3 regions of the Janthinobacterium sp. GW822-FHT07H11 genome follow, and region 1 is predicted to be linked to each of the others. Evidence: predicted binding sites of a transcription regulator. Region 1 holds the regulator's gene; each other region holds the start of a gene.
What was found. The regulator FNR, encoded in region 1, switches genes on or off when oxygen is low (the NO sensors DNR and NnrR bind a similar motif). The targets are predictions, from matches to a motif close to TTGATNNNNATCAA.

Region 1 (6,447 bases):
TTTGTCGGCTACTTCACGCCGATCAAGGAACTCGCGCATTCCGTGCAAACCCTCAACTTCGGTCCCTGGGAATGGTTCTGGGTGCTGTTCTACAGCCTGGCAACCTACGGCAACGCGGGCTGGCTGCGCGAGCAGGTGTGCAAATACATGTGCCCCTACGCGCGCTTCCAGAGCGCCATGTTCGACCAGGACACCCTGATCATCACCTACGATGCCAAGCGCGGCGAACCACGCGGCGCCATGAGCAAGAAGGCCGGCAACAACGACAAGCTGGGCGACTGCATCGACTGCACCCTGTGCGTGCAGGTGTGTCCGACCGGTATCGATATCCGCAACGGCCTGCAGTATGAATGCATCGGCTGCGCGGCCTGCGTCGATGCCTGCAATACCGTGATGGACAAGGTCGAGCGGCCGCGTGGCTTGATACGCTACAGTACCGACCATGCGATGGAAAACAACTTCAATTCGAAGCAGATCCGCCAGCGCGCCATGCGCCCGCGCGTGCTGATCTACACGTCCATCCTGGCCCTGATCATCATCGCCGTGTGTACCTCGCTGGCCCTGCGCACGCCGCTGAAGATGGACGTGATCCGCGACCGCGGTTCGATGGGACGCGAAGTGGAAGACGGCATGATCGAAAACGTCTACCGCCTGCAGATCATGAACACCTCCGAGCAAACCCAGCATTTTAAAATCAGCGCTTCCGGCTTGCCGGGCCTGACCTTGCTGACGCGCGAGGAAGTGACCTTGCAGCCGACGGAAACGCTGGGCTGGCCGATCCGCCTGCGCGTGCCGCACGGCGTGGGAGAAAAGGGGTCGAACAAGATCGCAATCGAGTTGCAATCGCTGGACGACCCGTCGCTGCATGTGCGTGAAAGCGCGGTCTTCATCGTGCCGCGGTGATGTTGATTTGGGGTCGGACCCTCCGGGTCCGACCCCGGTATTTCGCCGCAGGGGTATCATCAATCATGCGCTAGGGTCACTTGATTTTCAACCCGGAAGCAAAAGCTGGGGTCAGACCCAAAGGGTCCGGCCCCAAGGAGAACACAATGTCCGACAGTCTGAAACTGCAACCTCCCGTTGCACCGTGGTACAAGCATCGCTGGCCATGGCTGCTGATGATCGGTCCCGGCCTGTCCGTGGTCGTCGGCAGCTTCATGGGCTATATTGCGTTTACGCAACCCGATGCGCTGGTGGTGGGCGATTATTACAAGCAGGGCAAGGCCATCAACCAGGATTTGAAGCGCGACACGGCCGCCAGCAACCTGGCCATGGACACCAGCCTGTCCTACGACGTGGCGCAGGCGCGCCTGGCCGGTTCCGTGCACAGCTTCGGCAAGGCCTACCAGGGCCCGCTGCAACTGCACCTGGCGCATGCGACCCTGCCGGAAAAAGACATCAAGCTGCTGGTGCAGCCCGATGCCCAGGGTAATTTCTCGGTGGCGCTGCCGATGCTCGAGCGCAGCCGCTGGCAGGTACTGGTGGAAAACGACAAGCGCGAATGGCGCCTGTCCGGCATCTGGACCTGGCCGCTGCAGCGCAGCATCGCGCTGCACGCCGATGAAGAGCTATAACGTACAGCGCCGGGAAAAAACCGTAGCGAGCGGCAGTGATTTGTGGCTAAGAAGCGCAGCTGTGCTAGAGCACAGCGAGCATCGCAGGCCGCAAAGCGCGACGCGCAGCAGGTTTTGACGGTGCTGTTATTTGCAGATGTCGGTGCCGGCCGTAATGGCCTTCAGTTTGGCTGGCTGCAAGATCTCGATCTCGCGGTTGGAGACGCGCAGCCAGCCTTCCTTCTTAAATTTCGACAATAAACGGCTGACGCTCTCGATGGTCAGGCCCAGGTAATTGCCGATTTCCTCGCGCGACATGCGCAGCTGGAACTTGCTGCTCGAATAGCCGCGCGCTTCATAGCGCGACGCCAGGTTGACGATGAAGGCGGCAAAGCGCTGCGTCGCCTGCATGTTACCCAACAACAACATGACACTTTGCTCACGCGTGATTTCCTGGCTCATCATGCGGTGGAAATGGCGCAGCAGGGTCGGCATATTGCCCAGCAATTGTTCCAGGCTGGAAAACGGGATTTCACATACTTCGCTGTCTTCCAGGGCCACCGCATTACAGTGGTGGCGGTCGGCGCTGATGGCATCCATGCCCAGCAGTTCGCCGGCCATCTGGAAACCCGTCACCTGCTCTTCGCCGCCCGGATTGATCTGGTAGGTCTTGAAGTGGCCCAGGCGGATCGCATACAGGTTCTGGAACGAGTCGCCGATGCGGAACAGCGAAGCGCCGCGCACGATCTTGCGGCGGCGTCCGATAATCTGGTCCAGCCTGTCCATGTCGCCCACATCGAGCCCCATCGGCAGGCACAATTGGTGCATGCTGCAGGTCGAGCATCGCGCACGCAACGCTTCCACGGTCACTGTGGGCAAGGTTGGAGAGAGTAGCGCTTCAGTCATGTCGGTACCTTTTAGAAAATGCAACAACAAGTTTACTGCATACACGGTTGCCGTGTGCCAATTTCACCGTAATTTCGCCGAATAAACGACGTCTTGCATTTAATTATATGGCAACATCGTCAAAAGACCATGTGGGGAGGGGAAATTGCGCGGTGGCGCTTGCCAAGCTGGGGTATTGATAGGAAAATTCTTGACAGCATTATCTGCCTCTGCCGCCTGTGCCGCCCGGTACTGAAAAGGAAACTATGAAGCCTCTCGGCATAAAAGCAAAAGTCGCGCTGGCAACCAGCCTGACCTCGATCGCCATGATTGCCCTGGTTACCATGATACAGGTGCGGCACATGCGCGACGACTTCACCAAGGTACTGCTGAGCCAGCAGTCGGCCCTGATCACCCGCACGGCCGCTGAACTCGATGACAAGCTGGCCATGCTGCTGCAGATCGTCACGCTGACGGCCAGGCAGCAGCCGCCCGAATTGATTGCCCAGCCCGCCCAGTTGCGCCAATATTATTCGCGCCGCTCGATGCTGGTGCTGTTCGACGACGTGCTAGTGCTGGACGCGCATGGCGCCGTCGTGGCCGACATGCCGGAAGTGGCGGGACGCGCTGGCATCAACGTCGCCGAGCGCGAGTATTTCCAGACCGTGCTGCGCACGCGCCAGCCCATGATCACCGAACCGATGCTGGGCAAATCGAGCGGCCTGCCCATCGTGCAGATGGCGGCACCCGTGCTGGGCGCCGACGGCCAGGTGGCCGGCGTGGTGATCGGCGTGCTGCGCCTGTACAAGGACAACCTGCTGGGCCGCCTGCGCACGGAAAAGATCGGCAAGAGCGGCTATTACTTCATCCTCACGCGCGGCGCCGTGCCGCGCTACGTGCTGCATCCCGATACCAGCCGCTTGCTGCAGCCGCGCCAGCCGAACGCCAACCTGACCACCACGCAGCTGCTGAAGGACGACGGCGAAGGCAGCATGGTCAGCACCAACAGCCGCGGCATCACGGCCGTCAACAGCTTCAAGCGCCTGAAGTCCGTAAACTGGCTGCTCGCGGCCTCGCTGCCCATCGATGACGCCTTCGAACCGTTCGACGGCGTGCTATACCGGCTGGTGCTGTGGAGCACCCTGGCCTCGCTGCTGGCCGCGGCAGTGCTGGGCTGGGTCACCGTGCGCCTGCTGTCGCCGCTGGTGCGCCTGCGCGACACCCTGCAAGCGCTGCGCAGCAGCGGCAGCCGCTTCACCCCCGTGCCGGTGCAGCAGCGCGACGAGATCGGCGAACTGACGGAAGCGTTCAACGGCCTGATGAGCGAACGCGACCGCCTGCAGCAGGAGCTCGAATCGCGCGCGGCGGAACTGGAACAGGAACGCGACCGGGCCGAGGCGGCCAACCGCGCGAAGAGCGATTTCGTGGCCAATATGAGCCATGAAATCCGCACCCCGCTCAATGCCGTGCTGGGCATGGTGTATCTGCTCGGAAATACCAAGCTCGATACGGAACAGCGCAAGTATCTGACCATGGTGCGCGTGGCGGGCCAGTCGCTGCTGGGCATCCTGAACGACGTGCTCGACTATTCGAAGATCGAGGCGCGCCGCATGGAATTGTCGCCCGTCGAATTCGACCTCGACGAAGTCATGAATACGCTGGCCACGACCATGACCATGAATGCGGGCGAGAAGGAGCTGGAGCTGGCCATCGCCGTCGAACCCGACGTGCCGCGGCGCCTGCTGGGCGATGCCCAGCGCCTGCAGCAAATCCTCGTCAACCTGGCCGGCAACGCCATCAAGTTTACCGAGAGCGGCGAAGTGGTGGTGGCCGTCAGCCTGGCCGAGAAAGACAAGGGGCGCGCCTGGCTGCGCTTCGAAGTGCGCGATACGGGCATCGGCATGACAGAATTACAACAGCAGCAGCTGTTTGCCGCGTTTTCACAAGGCGACCAGAGCATCACGCGGCGCTTCGGCGGCACGGGCCTGGGCCTGGCCATCAGCAAGCAGCTGATCCACATGATGGGCGGCGAAATCGCCGTCGCCAGCAGCGAAGGCAAGGGCAGCCGCTTCTGGTTCAGCGTGCCCTTCGAGATACTGGCGCAGCCAGCCGAAACGCGGCGCACGCCGACCCTGGGCCAGCTGCGCCTGCTGGTGGCCGACGATAACCGCACCACGCGCGAACTGATCGTCAAACTGATCGAAGCGTGGGGCTGGAACGCCGACGAGGTCGATTCCGGCTTTGCCGCCATCGAACTGTACCGCGAGCGCCTGGCGCAGCAGCAGCCCTACGACGTGGTGCTGGCCGACTGGCACATGCCCGTCATGGACGGCCTGGCCACGGCCAAGGCCATCCGCCAGGCGGCCGCCGGCCAGCGCCAGCCCATCGTGGTGATGGTCAACGCCTTCGCCCGCAATCACCTGGAAGAAATCTCCAGCGCGGCCGAGGCCGACGTCGTGCTGATGAAGCCGATCACGGGTTCGAGCCTGTTCGACGCCCTGCACCAGGCGCTGATCGCCAAGCATGAGGGCGGCGAGCAGCGCATCCTGCACCAGCCGCTGGGCACGGAACTGGCCGGCGTGCATTTCCTGCTGGTGGAAGACAACCACCTGAACCAGGCCGTGGCGCGCGGCATCCTCGAACACATGGGCGCTACCCTGGACGTGGTCGGCGACGGCCTGCAGGCCGTGGAACGGCTGCGCACGGAAGCGCTGCGCTACGACATCGTGCTGATGGACATGCAGATGCCTGTCATGGACGGCTTCAGCGCCACCCACATCATCCGCACGGAACTGCGCCTGACCTTGCCCGTGATCGCCATGACGGCCGGCGTGCTGGCCTCCGAACGCGAGCGCTGCATGACGGCCGGCATCAGCGACTTCATCGCCAAGCCCGTGGTGGTGGAAGAGATGATGGCCGTGATCGCGCGCCACCTGCCGAAGCGGCCACAGCTGCAGGCGGCCGAGCCGGCGCCGGCCGTCGATGAAGAGGTGTTTTCCATGGCGCCGCTGATGCGCGTGATGGGGCGCGACGCCAAGGGACGCGGCGTGCTGCGGCGCATGGTGGAAGATGCGCTGAACAAGGGCATGACGCCCTTGCGCGACGCCGAAACGGCCTTGCAGGCGGGCCGCCACAGCGACGTGGCGCGCATCCTGCACAGCATGCGCGGCTCCGTGGGGACGCTGGGCACGAAGCGCCTGATCCGCGCCGCGTTTGCCACCGAGGAAGCCATCGACGCGGGCCGCCTGGACGAGGTACCGGCGCTGCTGGCACAGGCGGCGCAGGAACTGGAACGGGTGCTGGCAGCGGCGGCGGATTGGTTGTCCAGGCTGAAGGATTAAGCCTGCAACGTAAAACTGGGGTCAGACCCGCCGGGTCTGACCCCGGAACCTTGTCGGATTACGCGCTTGCGCGCTAATCCGACCTACCCCATTTACGCCGGCACGCCCAGGATCACGCTGGACGCCTTGAAAATCGCCGTCACATTGCTGCCGATCTCGATGCCCAGCTCGCTGCTGCTCTGGTTGGTGATGATGGCGGCGATCGTGCCGCCATGCGGCAGGTCCAGCACCACTTCCGTGTTCACGGCGCCCGTCTGCACGCGCGTCACCAGCCCGGCCAATTGGTTGCGCGCCGAAAAGCGCGCGCCGGCGCTGTCGGCCACGAGGATGATGGACGAAGCCTTGATCAGCGCAAACGCTTCCGCACCGGGCACCAGGCCCAGGCTTGCGCTGCTGCCCTGCGTGACGATGGCCACGATGTGCTGGCCGCCCGGCAGTTCCAGGGTCACTTCATCGTTGACGGCGCCCTGTTTCAGTTCGGCCACCTTGCCGAGGAATTGATTGCGTGCCGTGGTTTTCATGGCCATTCTCCGTATGAGTAAAAGATCGTCGGCGATGCCTTCGGCCTGGCTGCCCAGCTGGCGCAGGTAGCGGGCATGCTCGCGCTCGATGATACGGAAATTGTCGACCAACTGGCGCCCCCGCTGCGTCAGGCGCGTGCCGCCGCC
Region 2 (6,447 bases), 1.6 Mb from region 1:
TCCGCGATTTGCTGGCGCAATTCCTTCTCGCGTTCATCCATCTGCGCCAGGCGTTCGACCAGGCGCGTGCGTGATTCCAGCGCGGGTATCGCGGCCTGCAATTGCGCCAGATCAAGGCGCAAGCCGTCGATGAGGCTATCTTTGCCGATCGATTCGGCACGCGTGCGCAGCAGCAGGGCTTCCTGGCGCTCCAGCTCGCCCGTCTTTTCCGTCAGCATGGTTTGGCTGCGCTGTTGCAGCTTGGCCAGTTCGTGTGCCAGGCGCGCGTTTTCTTCCTGCAATGCCGTAAATTTGCCCATGTCGGCGCGCACGCAGGCGCCGGCCTGGTGCTGGATCATGTGCAGGTCGCGGCACATCTGCTCTTCCAGTTCGGCGTCGCAGCGCGGGTGCGTCAGGCCGGCCCAGAAGGCGCCGGCCACGTCGCCATTGCCCACAGCGGCGCGCCATAGCTGCGCCACCTGCTGCGTCGTCTTGGCGCCGCGAAAGCGCAGGATCACGGGCGCATAGCGGCGCTCGAGTTCCTTTTGCAGCGCTTCGGACAGGCGGTTGCGCGCGCCGCATTCCGTCACGGCGCCTACATGCACTTCGTAGTCGTCGGCCAGCACGCGCCCGCCCGTCATCTTGCCGACCAGCTTGCGCAGGTATCCCAATGGCAAGCCCACGCCGACCAGCGGACAGTGGCAGGTATGCGAGAGCTCCCACAGCCGGCGGCGGCGCGAAGCGAGCGCGGCCGTTTCAGTGTCGGCGTGGGCGCAATTGCTGATCACGGGCAGGGACTGGTCTTTGTCACACATGGCGGTATCCTGTTAGGCGTAGGGAAAATGGTCGGAACGGTCAATGCGGCAGGGGAGCGGCCGCGCGCCTGGTGCCAAGCAGCCGTCCCAGGCGTTCGATGAGTGTGCTTTTCGGCGGCGCAGGCAGATGCAGCGTGACCAGCGTCGCCCATTGCTGCGACAGTTGCTGGCAGGTTGCCTGCAGCACGGGACCCAGGTCGGGCAGGCCGGCCAGCACTTGCAGGTGGCGCTCGATGACGCCGGCCAGCTTCGGACAGGGATCGTTGTCGGCGCTGCGCGCATGGTAATGGGACATCAGGTGCAGCACGGCCGACAGCATCAACTCAGGCTGTTGCCCGTTTGAACAGGAATACATCGGGTCAGTACGATCGGTCGCCATCAAACGCTCCTGTGCGGTGGTTTGGCTGGCTGGCGCGCGCAGGACGCGCGACTGGCTGGCGGGTGTGGTGACTGGCTGCCGTGCGGTGTCAGGCAGTCAGGATCAGCTTGTTCAATTGGGTGACGCGCAGGCGATAGATCTTGCCGCTGTGTTCAATCTCCACTTCGCGGCCCTGCTGCAGCAGCGCTTCGCTGGTGATGCGGCGCGCCGGTTGCGCCATGCTGACGGGAGGGCGGACGTGTGCGCTGGCGGCATCCTGGATCAAGGCTGGTTTTGAGCTTTGCATGTTGGCTTTCTTTGTCTCAGTTGAGAATGATTCGTATTTGCATTATTGTTGAATGTGGCCCGAAAAGCAAGGCTTATTTGTGTGCGGGGCGCGCTTTTTTGCAGCGGCAGGGCGCGCTGGAAGATTGCAGTGAGGAAATGCCTGTGCGCGGGCGCCGCGCCTGCCGGAGGGGGGACTTGCCTGGGCGGCCGGGGCGACGGGAGACGCAAAAAAGACCCGGCGGGGCGGTGCGCGCCCCGGCCGGGTCAAGCCTGTGCCAAGCTTGAATGCGGTGGAAGGGCGCTAGATAGTGGCCAGCAATGGCGCCGAAGCGATGGCGGCCGTGCTCGCCGCTTCCGTATCGGCCTTGAGCTTGGCGGCGGCCAGCTGCTTGGCGCGCGAACGCGACGGCGGCAGGCGGCGCAGGGTTTTCAGCGCATCCGGGTCCTTGATGCCGATGGTGCGCTGGTCAACCGTGATCAGGCCGATTTCATTGAAGGCGGACAGGGTGCGGCTGACCGTTTCCAGGGTCAGGCCCAGGTAGCTGCCGATTTCATGGCGCGTCATGCGCAGGTTGAACAGCTTGCTGGAATAGCCCATCTGCGCGAAGCGGTCGGCCAGCGAGACGAGGAAGCGGGCCACGCGCGCCTCGGCGCTGAGGGCGCCCAGCATGCCGATCATGGCCTGTTCGCGCACCAGTTCGCGGCTCATCACGCCATACATGACATTTTCCAGCTCCAGGTGGACACGGCCCAGCGCCGTCAGCTTCTTGAACGGCAGCAGGATCAGGTCGCAATCGGACAGCGCCACCGCTTCCGACGAGTAATGGCGCGAGTGGATGCCATCGACGCCCAGCATGTCGCCCTTCATGGGAAAGCTCAGTACCTGCTCATTGCCGAATTCATCGATCAGCACGGTTTTCAGGAAGCCCGAGTTGACGATATACAGGGTATCGAAGGGCTGGCCGATGGTATGCACGCGCTGCCCCGTCTTGAACTGCACGTGCTGGAACAGCAGCTCGTCGGCGGCGATGGCGCAGGCGCTGGAGATATGCAGCAGGTCGCATACTTCCTTCAGGTTCGACCACAGCCGCCCCTGGCGCTGGCGCCCCGCTTCCATCGAGGGCGATGGGACCAGCGGGGTGGAGGCAGGGCGGTTTTCAGACGTTTGCGTGGACAGCATGTTCATCTCCTGGTAACAGGTAGTTCAGAGTTGAATGACGGGATGTGCAAGGGCGGCGCGCACGCTGTCAGGGGGCGGCGGTGCTCGTCCAGGCAGGTATTGCTCAATTCGCTGAAGACTTGCTGTGTGATGAAGTAACTTCCCAGCAACTTGAATACTGGTTTCAGTATGCCAACAACCGTAGGCAATTAATATCAGCAGTGGCTGAATATGGTGGTAGGAGCTGAGGTAGGGGAAGTAGGATTGTTCCTACAGGTGCTGCTGCCCGGTTCAGGTCTTGAACGGCGACAGCAGCCGGTGGGCGACAGCGTACTGCACCATTTCCGACAGCGAACTCATGCCCATCTTTTGCATGATGCGCGTCTTGTGCGTGCTCACCGTCTTGACGCTCAGGTGCAGGTTGTTGGCGATTTCCGTGATCGACTTGCCGGCCACCAGCAGCGAAAATACTTCGAATTCGCGGTCCGACAACTGCTTGTGCAGCAGGCTTTCATTCGGCATCATGATGTTGAGCACCAGCTGCTCGGCCACTTCCGCGCTGATGTAGGGGCGCCCCGAGGCTACCTTGTGGATGGCGCCCACCAGCTGCGTGCCCGCGCTTTCCTTGGTCAGATAGCCTTGCGCGCCGGCGCGGATGGCGCGCACCGCATACTGCTCTTCCTCGTGCATGGTGAGGATCAGGATGGCCAGCTTGGGCGCTTCGCTGCGGATTTGCCGGATCAGGTCGACGCCGCTGCGTCCCGGCATCGACAGGTCCAGCAGCAGCAGGTCGAAGCCGCCCTGGCGCACATGGTTGAGCACTTCGAAGCCGTCGATGGCTTCGCCCACGATGTCGATGTCCGGCGCGCCGTCGAGAATGCGCTTGAGACCTTCGCGCATGATGGTGTGGTCGTCGGCAATCACAATGCGTATCATAGGCGAGCTATCGGTTCCGGCCCTTACTTGGCAGCCAAATGTTAAGAAACGAGAAAGGTTGTCATATTAACTGAAAATGGCGGCAGGCTTGCCGTTTTCTCGACACGGCAGAGCGGCATGGACAGGCCGCCATCCGCTTGCCATGTGACCCGCTATTGCGGCGGTGGTTCCTTGATCAGCCTGTGCACCAGCACTGGCAGCTTCGAGTGCGACAACACCTTGTTGGTCACGCTGCCCAGCAGCAGCTGGCCCCAGCCGCTGCGGCCGTGCGAGCCCATGAAGATCAGGTCGCACTGCTGCAGTTGCGCCACTTCCACAATCTTCAGGGCGGGGCTGTCGGAAAACGCCGTCAGGCCCGTCGCCTGCAGGCCCCGCTTGGCGGCCGCGTCGAGGATGGGCTGCCAGTGCTCGGCGCCCGTCTTGCGCATGGCGATGCGGTATTCCTCTTCGCTGGGATAGCTGGGAGGAATGATCTCGATGTAGACCGGGTACTGGTACTCGGGGGCGACGTACACGGCGAGGATATCGGCGTGCATCTGTTCGGCGAAGGCGACACCGGCGCAAGCGGTCAGGTTGGAGACGGTGGAACCGTCGGTGGCGATCAGAATTTTCTTATACATGGCAGTTCCTTCATCAGTGGACCGGCGCGCACAACGAGTCTTATTGTAGACGTGGCTGCAGCATTGTATTCATGTAAAGACTTGATAATTATCAACACTATTGCACCTTCAGTATAGACAACATTGGCTGAAAGACTGCGTTTTTGCCTGTAATTATCGTGGATGTGTGTGCGGCACAGGAGTATGATTTCTTGCAAGATAGGTGCTCTTGCCTGCACGCCAATGGTAGTATTTCAAAATACAACAGTGGGAACACTTATTTCCTTGAGGAAAAGCTCTTGTAAACCCGCTTTGCGGCGGGGAAGCGCGTTTTGAGATTTACCAACAGGGCGGCGCCCTGCTACACTCGCACCATCGCAGCGGTATTGCCTCAAATCATCTTAATCGAGAAATTGCGGGTATCAGTCTGTAAAACGCACAGTTCAGGCGGAATTTTGACAAATTATGGAGAAGCAGGGATATGACCAACGCCGCTGATGATTTCGATGCATTATTCGATGAAGTATCTGCGCAACGCGCGGCCGTTCCGGCGCCCGCGCCTGCCGCCGCGCCCGCTCCCACCGTGATTGCGGATGACGATTTCGATGCGCTGTTCGACTCCGTGTCGGCCGGTGCCGCCGTGTCGCCGCCCGCGGCGCCGGAACCCGAGGCTGTCGCCGCGCCGCTGGCCGACATTGCGCCGGCCGCGCCAGTGGCCGCCGCGGCCGAAGGCGCCGACCCTGTCGACCAGTCCGACAAGCCGATGTTCGAGCGCCTGGGCGGCATCGTGCGCCTGCTGCACGATTCCTTGCGCGAACTCGGCTACGACAAGGCGCTGACGGAAGCGTCGTCGCAGATCGTCGATGCGCAGGACCGCCTGGAATACGTGGCCACGCTCACCGAACAGGCCGCCAACAAGGTGCTGAACACGCTCGACGAAGGCATGCCCGCGCAGGATGTGCTGTCGAAGAAAGCCAAGGACATGGATGGCCGCTGGACGGCCCTGTTCGATGGCAAGCTGAGCCTGGACGAATTCAAGGCGCTGGCCGGCGATTCGCGCCAGTTCGCGCAAGCCGTGGCCGAGGCGACGGAAGCGGAAAAGGCGCGCTTGCTGGAAATCATGATGGCCCAGGACTTCCAGGACATCACGGGACAGCTGATCAAGAAAGTGGTCAACATCACCAAGACGGTGGAAAACGAACTCGCCCAGCTGCTGCGCGACAACGCGCCGGCCGAAGTGCGCGAAAAACTGGCGCACAAGCCGGTGCCGCTGATGCAGGGCCCTTCCGTGCCGTCGGTGGCGCTGGACCAGGATAATGTAGACGACCTTCTTGCAGATTTGGGATTCTAATGGACGATATGCTCAAGGATTTCGTCGTCGAGGCGATGGATCTTGCGGTTAATGTTGAAGAGCACTTATTGCGCCTCGAGCGCGATCCTGACAACAAGGAGACACTCAATGCGGTGTTTCGTTCCTTCCATACGATCAAGGGCGGTGCCGGTTTCATGGGCTTGCCCGCGCTGGTGGCGGCCTGCCACCTGACGGAAAACCTGTTCGATGCCTTGCGCACGGGTGCCGCGCCCGTCACCCCCATCGCCATCGAGGCGGCGCTGCAAGCGTCCGGCTTCGTGGCCGACCAGCTGACGGAGCTGGCCAATGGTTCCGCGCCTGAAACCTTGCCGGCCATGCCTGAAGAGCTTGAGCACATCCTCACCAACGCCATCGAAGGCAAGAGCATGGACGCGCCTGCCGCTGCCGCCGCGCCTGCCGTGGTGGCGGAAGTGGCGGTGGCCGCCGTGGCCGAGCCCGCGCCAGCGGCCGCCGTCTCTTCGGTCGGCGCCGATGGACTGGACTGGGAAAGCATGTATAACGCGGTCGTGCCGGCCGGCAGCCAGCTGGCCGTCGCGCCTGCCGCCGCCGTGGCGGCCACGCCTGCCGCGCCCGCCGCCGCTGCGCCATCGGCCGCGCCCGCCGCTGCCGCCAAGCCGGGCGGCAAGAACTGGGATGGCGTGGACCGCCGCGAAGAGCGTCCCGACGTGCGCCACGCCGCGCCCGTGAAGGAAGACAGCATCCGCGTCGACGCCGTCAAGCTCGACGCCTTGCTGGAAGTGGCCGGTGAATCCGTGCAGGCGGCCAACCAGGCTGCCGTGCTGCTCGAGCGCTTGCTGCAATTCAAATTCGAAGGCCAGGCCGCCACCCTGATGGCGACCCTGGCGGAAACCCTGGAACGCGCGTCGCGCTACTCGACGGAACTGCAGCGGGCGACTCTGGCCACGCGCATGCAGCCCGTGGGCCGTTTGTTCCAGAAATTC
Region 3 (6,447 bases), 2.2 Mb from region 1:
GAGGTTGTAGACCAGCGCCGATTGCGTCTGCGTGCCGTTCAGCACCAGGAAGGGCACGTCGTCACGCGTGCGCATCAGCAGGCCGTCCGGCTCTTCCAGGCAGCTGTAGCCGCAATCGTCCTTCGGCAGGTTGCGGTTGCGCGCCGTGAAACAGCGCGCGGAAAACGCCAGCGGCATGCGGCCATAGGCGAACACTTCCGTCTCCATGCCCTCGGGCAGCTGGCGCTGCATTTCAGCCAGTGCCGCCTGGCCCATTTCCAGCGGCATCACCCAGCGCCGCGCACCGAGGCGCGCCAGCAATTGCAGGCTGGGGCCATTGAACACGTTCAAATGGGGGCCGGCGACGAAGGGCGCGCCCTTTTCCATGCAGTGCACGGCGCCCATGTCATTGGCCTCGACGACATAGCGGCCATTGCCCGTGATGCGGCGCAGGGTAGCCAGTTCGGCGCCCGCCTCGATCAGCGCCTGCGTCGACAGCACCACCTCCTTGCCGGCGGCGGCCAGCATGTCGGCGATATCGAGCCAGTCGGCCAGGCGCAGCTCATGCCGGCGCGAGCACACGGTTTCGCCCAGGTAGACGATATCGACGGCGGTGGCGGCAATCTGCTGATAAAACTCGAAGACGGTGGCGCGCGGCCAGTAGTACAGCAAGGGACCCAACGATAGTTTTAGCATGCCTTTTCCAGTATTTTTTAAGTGACAAAAGCGTAGCGAGCGGCTCGCGGCGGGGCCGGGAAGCGCAGCCGTGCTCCGGCACGGGGCCGCCGAGGCGGTGAGCATCGCAGGCCGCGCCCCGGGACGCGCAGTAGGTCTTGCTATTTCCAGGAGCGGTGATACGCGCCCAAGGTGTGCTGCTGGCCTTCGGCCAGCTTGTCCATGGCCGCCATCCAGCCCGGCTTGACGGCGTAGCGCGCATTGCCTTCGCGGCAGGCGTCGATCGCTTCGCGCCACACGCGCGTCACCTGCGCCACGTAGGCAGGGCTGCGCTGGCGGCCTTCGATTTTGACGGCGCGCACGCCCATGGCGATCAGTTGCGGCAGCAGCGCCAGCGTGTTCAGGCTGGCCGGCTCCTCGATGGCGTAGTACTCCTCGTCGTTGACCTCGAAGCGTCCCTTGCACAGGGTCGGGTAACTGGCGTTTTCGCCGGGCGCATAGCGGTCGATCAGCACGCCGTTCAGGCGCGACTCGAGGCCGTTCGGCGTCTCGAGCCAGCGCACGGACTTGGCCGGCGAGCACACGCCGTGCGTGTTCGGCGCCTCGCCCGTCGCATACGAGGACAGCGCGCAGCGCCCTTCGACCATCACGCACAGGCTGCCAAAGCCGAAGACCTCGATCTCGACGTCGGTCTTGCTGATCAATTGCTCGACCTGCGCCATCGACAGCACGCGCGGCAGCACGGCGCGGGCGATGCCGAAGTGCTCGCGATAGAAATTGATGGCTTCATAATTGGTGGCCGAGCCCTGCACGGACAGGTGCAGGCGCAGCTGCGGCTGGTGCTGGGCCGCGTAGGCCATCAGGCCCGGATCGGCGACGATCATGGCGTCGATGCCGGCTTGCGCGGCGCGGTCGATGGCGCTGCGCCACACGGCCCAGTTATGCGGCTGCGGATAGGTATTCAGCGCCAGCAGCACCTTGCGTCCATATTGATGGGCATAGCGCACGCCCTCGGCGATGGCCTTCTCGTCGAAATTGAGGCCGGCGAAATTGCGCGCATTGGTGGCGTCGCGAAAACCCAGGTACACGGTGTCGGCGCCATTGTCGACGGCGGCCTTCAGGGCCGGCAGGCTGCCGGCGGGACAGACCAGCTCCAGCGGTCCGGCCGCATGGGTGGCGATGCTTGCTTCTAGCTTCATGATGTTCACAATCCTGTGGCGGCTCAGGGTCGAGACTATAGCCCCGCCCATGCCACCCAGTCCTTGATGCAGGTGAAGGAATGCTTGCATGGCTGGCGCGCGTTCAACTTGCTTGACCTGGCTGTAGAATGCCCCCCTTTTCTCCCTCTTCGATTGCCCGCCATGACCCGCAAACCGCTGCTGATTTTCCTGCTCACCCTGTTCCTCACCGCGCTGCAGGTGCAGTGGGCCGGACCGGCCGACGGCCATGACGCGGGGACCGTCTCCTTGCTGTCGCCGGAAGTGCTGGGCGCGTATCCGGGCGTGCTGCTGCTGTTCCTGCTGGCCGTGTTCGCGCGCCGCCACATGCCCCTGCTGCGCCAGGCCGCCATCTGCACGGGCCTGCTGGCCGTCTACTGGCTGCTGGCGAACTACGTCACCTTCGACGCGCGCGTGGCCAGCTGGAGCACCTATACGCCACTGGAAATCTGGACCCACGTGCTGCCCGCCTCCGTCGCCAGCATCGCCGCCTGCGGCGCCGCGTTCTTTTGCGCGAGCTGGCTGATCCTGCGCGAAACGCGCTGGAACAAAAGCGGCTGAGGTGGTTTTTTCACCTGGATCAAGGATACGCGAATCGCTTGCACGCCACCTTTGACTGCACTACATTTAGTGGATAACCTTCATAAAAACACCGCATGTTGTGTTTATTGGAGGTTTCATGACGACGAATGCAGTTTCCCCCACACGCGGCCAGGTCGATGTCGCCGCGTCCATCAATGAATACCTGGAGCGGCGCGACTGGCGCGTCAACGCCAACGCCAACCAGGGATATTCGCTGGGCGGCCTGATACTCAACGTGTCGGGCAAGGTCATCGCCAACTACTGGCTGGACCAGGTGTATCCGCCGGAGGTGGGCGCGGCGCACCGCGAAGCGGCGCTGCACATCCACGACCTCGACATGCTGGCCGGCTACTGCGCCGGCTGGTCGCTGCGCACCCTGCTGCATGAAGGCTTGAACGGCGTGCCGGGCAAGATCGAATCAGGTCCGCCCAAGCACATGTCGAGCGCCATCGGCCAGATCGTCAATTTCCTCGGCACCCTGCAGAACGAGTGGGCCGGCGCGCAGGCCTTCAGTTCCTTCGACACCTACATGGCGCCCTACATCCGCAAGGACGGCCTGCGCTACGAAGACGTGCGCCAGTACATGCAGGAGCTGATCTTCAACCTCAACGTGCCATCGCGCTGGGGCACGCAGACGCCGTTTACCAACCTCACCTTCGACTGGGTCTGCCCGGACGACCTGCGCGGGCAGATTCCCGTCATCGCCGGCCAGGAGATGGACTTCAGCTATGGCGAGCTGCAGGCGGAGATGGACATGATCAACCGCGCCTACATCGAAATCATGATGGCGGGCGACGCCAAGGGCCGCGTCTTTACCTTCCCCATCCCCACCTATAACATCACCGGGGATTTCGACTGGCATAGCGAAAACGCGGAACGCCTGTTCGAAATGACGGCGCGCTACGGCCTGCCCTACTTCCAGAATTTCATCAATTCGGAACTCAAGCCGAACATGATACGCTCCATGTGCTGCCGCTTGCAGCTGGATTTGCGCGAACTGCTGAAAAGGGGCAATGGCCTGTTCGGTTCCGCCGAGCAGACGGGTTCCCTGGGCGTGGTGACCATCAACTGCGCGCGCCTGGGCCACCTGTGGCGCGGCGACGAGCCAGCCTTGATGGCGGACCTGGACCGCCTGCTGGAACTGGGCAAGGTCAGCCTGGAAATCAAGCGCCGCACCATCGAGGAACTGATGCAGCAAGGCCTGTTCCCGTACACGAAGCGCTACCTGGGCACCCTGCGCAATCACTTTTCCACCCTGGGCGTGAACGGCATCAACGAGATGATCCGCAATTTCAGCGGCGACGCTTACGACATCACGACGCCCGAAGGCCATGCGCTGGCCGTGCGCCTGCTCGACCACGTGCGCGAGCGCATGGTGCAATTCCAGGAAGAGACGGGCCATATGTACAACCTGGAAGCGACGCCGGCCGAAGGCACGACGTACCGCTTCGCCCGCGAAGACCGCAAGCGCTATCCGTCCATCCTGCAGGCCGGCACGCCGGACAACCCGTATTACACGAACTCGTCGCAGCTGCCCGTGGGCCACACGGACGATCCGTTCGAGGCACTGGAATTGCAGGATGCGCTGCAGCGCAAGTACACGGGCGGCACGGTGCTGCACCTGTACATGACGGAAGCGCTGTCGGACGCCAACGCCTGCCGCGAACTGGTGAAACGCGCCCTGAGCCGCTTTTCCCTGCCCTACATCACCGTCACGCCCACGTTTTCCATCTGCCCGCGCCACGGCTACCTGGCCGGCAAACATGAATTCTGTCCCACCTGCGACGCGGAGCTGATCGCCCGCAAGCAGGCCCACATTGCTCCATCACTTGAGGAAACGCCATGAACGCACGTCCCGACTTCACCCCCGCCATCACCCTGCTCGACAGCGAACGCCAGCGCTGCGAAATCTGGACGCGCGTGATGGGCTACCACCGCCCCGTCGCCTCGTTCAACATCGGCAAGCAGGGCGAATTCCACGAGCGCCAGTATTTTACGCAAGCGAGCGCCCGGGTAGGCCAGCCCGCCTGCCATGGCTGAGTTGAAAGTGGGCGGCCTGACGCCCTTTTCCGCCACCGACTATCCCGGCAAGCTGGCGGCCGTGGTCTTCGTGCAGGGCTGCCCCTGGCGCTGCGGCTATTGCCACAATCCGCACCTGCAGCCGCGCACGCAGGAGGGCGCCATGCCGTGGCAGGACGTCCTGACCTGGCTGCGGCGCCGCGCGGGCCTGGTCGACGCCGTCGTCTTCAGCGGCGGCGAAGCGTGCATGGACCCGGCGCTGGCGCGCGCCATGCAGGACGTCCGGGCGCTGGGTTTCGGCATCGGCCTGCATACGGCCTGCATCTATCCGCAGCGCCTGCAGGAAGTGCTGCCCCTCGTCGACTGGGTCGGCTTCGACATCAAGGCGCCGTTTGCCGACTATCGTCATGTGACCCGCGTGGCCGGCAGCGGCGACCCGGCGCGCGCCTGCCTGGACGCCATCCTGGCCAGCGGCGTCGCCTACGAATGCCGCACCACGACCCATCCTGACCTGCTGCCAGACGAACAGCTGCTGGCCCTGGCCGCCACCCTGGCCGCCAAAGGCGTCGACAACTACGTGTTGCAGCAGTTCCGCGCCGAAGGCTGCGCGGACGCGGCGCTGTCCGGCCGCCCCCTGCACGGCTATCCGGCGGCGGCTACTTTGGCGCAAATCGGCGCCATGTTTCCCCGTTTTACATTCCGTAATCATGGCAGTTGATCCTGCAGCCACATAATTATTGAAAGTCCCACAAAATTCCCCGTTCTGCAACGCTGAAATGTCTGGCGTGCTGTAAGGTATCAACTGTGCCGCGCACCATGCGCAGCCCGTCAGATTCCTCACACAGCATTACAGATAAGCGTCATCCATGAACGATTTCACCGCAGCCAGTCCAGGCATCCCTTCCACCCACGCCGACATCCTGTACGGCCCGCCGCGACCGGATCTGCTGCGCGAGGAAGTGCTGGCCGACCTGCTCGAAGCGACGGCGCGCCGCTGCCCGCAGCACATCGCCCTGATCGACGGCGCGCGCCGCATCAGCTATGCCGAACTCGATGCGCAGGCTGGCCTGGCCGCGTCGCGCCTGGTGGCGGCCGGCGTCAAGCCCGGCGACATCGTCGGACTGTGGCTGCCGCGCGGCGCCCCTCTGCTGCTGATGCAGGCGGCCATCGCCAAGGCGGGCGCCGCCTGGCTGCCCGTCGATGAAGACACGCCCGTCGAACGCCTGCAAGTGTGCCTCGATGACGCCAATGGCGCTGGCGTCGTCAGCTGCGCGCAGTTCGCGCCGCGCCTGGAGCAGGCTGGCGTCCAGCGTCCCGTGTGGACGGCGGAAAGCCTGCTGGCACCCGCCGCGCCGGGCGAACTGCTGCCCGCGCGCGGCGCCGTGCTGCCAGAACACCCGGCGTACGTCATCTACACGTCCGGCTCGACGGGCAAGCCAAAAGGCATATTGATCAATCAGCGCAGCATCTGCCACTTCCTGCGCAGCGAAAACGCCGTGCTGGAAGTGACGCAAGACGACACCGTCTACCAGGGCTTTTCCGTCGCCTTCGACATGTCGTTCGAGGAAATCTGGATCGCCTACCTGGTGGGCGCCACCCTGTGGCTGGGACCGAAGGAGATCTCGGGCGATCCGGAAGCCTTGCCGCGCGCGCTGGCCGACAACAAGGTCACCGTTCTCCACGCCGTGCCGACCCTGCTGGCCCTGTTCGCGGAAGAAGTGCCCAGTTTGCGTTTGATCAACCTGGGTGGCGAGATGTGCCCCGAATCCCTCGTCGAGCGCTGGTCGCGCCCGGGCCGCGCCATGTTCAACACCTATGGCCCGACGGAAGCGACCGTCTCGTGCAGCCTGGCGCGCCTGCAGCCCGGCGTGCCCGTCACCATCGGCACGCCGCTGCCCAACTATGGTTTGCTGGTGCTGCAGGTGGCCGAGCCGGGCGAGAACCGTCCCTTGACATTGCTGGCGCGCGGCGAAAC

Region 2: a site for FNR is predicted at 4,237-4,250, ahead of AC3RCJ_RS22490 (universal stress protein). Genes of this name have one in related genera too.
Region 3: a site for FNR is predicted at 1,917-1,930, ahead of ubiU (ubiquinone anaerobic biosynthesis protein UbiU). Genes of this name have one in related genera too.

Annotation. Positions count from the first base shown of each region.
Region 1 is NZ_CM179507.1:326,626-333,072, forward strand. Features, by position in the region: gene ccoG (cytochrome c oxidase accessory protein CcoG) at 1-903, shown strand, start outside; gene AC3RCJ_RS01415 (FixH family protein) at 1,050-1,574, shown strand; gene fnr (fumarate/nitrate reduction transcriptional regulator Fnr) at 1,701-2,459, opposite strand; gene AC3RCJ_RS01425 (response regulator) at 2,705-5,779, shown strand; gene AC3RCJ_RS01430 (TOBE domain-containing protein) at 5,872-6,447, opposite strand, start outside.
Region 2 is NZ_CM179507.1:5,106,890-5,113,336, reverse strand. Features, by position in the region: gene AC3RCJ_RS22515 (DUF2325 domain-containing protein) at 1-794, opposite strand, end outside; gene AC3RCJ_RS22510 (hypothetical protein) at 835-1,173, opposite strand; gene hemP (hemin uptake protein HemP) at 1,262-1,459, opposite strand; gene AC3RCJ_RS22500 (Crp/Fnr family transcriptional regulator) at 1,742-2,557, opposite strand; gene AC3RCJ_RS22495 (response regulator) at 2,891-3,535, opposite strand; gene AC3RCJ_RS22490 (universal stress protein) at 3,688-4,155, opposite strand; gene AC3RCJ_RS22485 (protein phosphatase CheZ) at 4,616-5,485, shown strand; gene AC3RCJ_RS22480 (chemotaxis protein CheA) at 5,485-6,447, shown strand, end outside.
Region 3 is NZ_CM179507.1:2,562,080-2,568,526, reverse strand. Features, by position in the region: gene ubiV (ubiquinone anaerobic biosynthesis protein UbiV) at 1-675, opposite strand, end outside; gene ubiU (ubiquinone anaerobic biosynthesis protein UbiU) at 816-1,853, opposite strand; gene AC3RCJ_RS11485 (hypothetical protein) at 2,016-2,432, shown strand; gene AC3RCJ_RS11480 (ribonucleoside triphosphate reductase) at 2,551-4,299, shown strand; gene nrdD (anaerobic ribonucleoside-triphosphate reductase) at 4,296-4,493, shown strand; gene AC3RCJ_RS11470 (anaerobic ribonucleoside-triphosphate reductase activating protein) at 4,486-5,190, shown strand; gene AC3RCJ_RS11465 (Pls/PosA family non-ribosomal peptide synthetase) at 5,339-6,447, shown strand, end outside.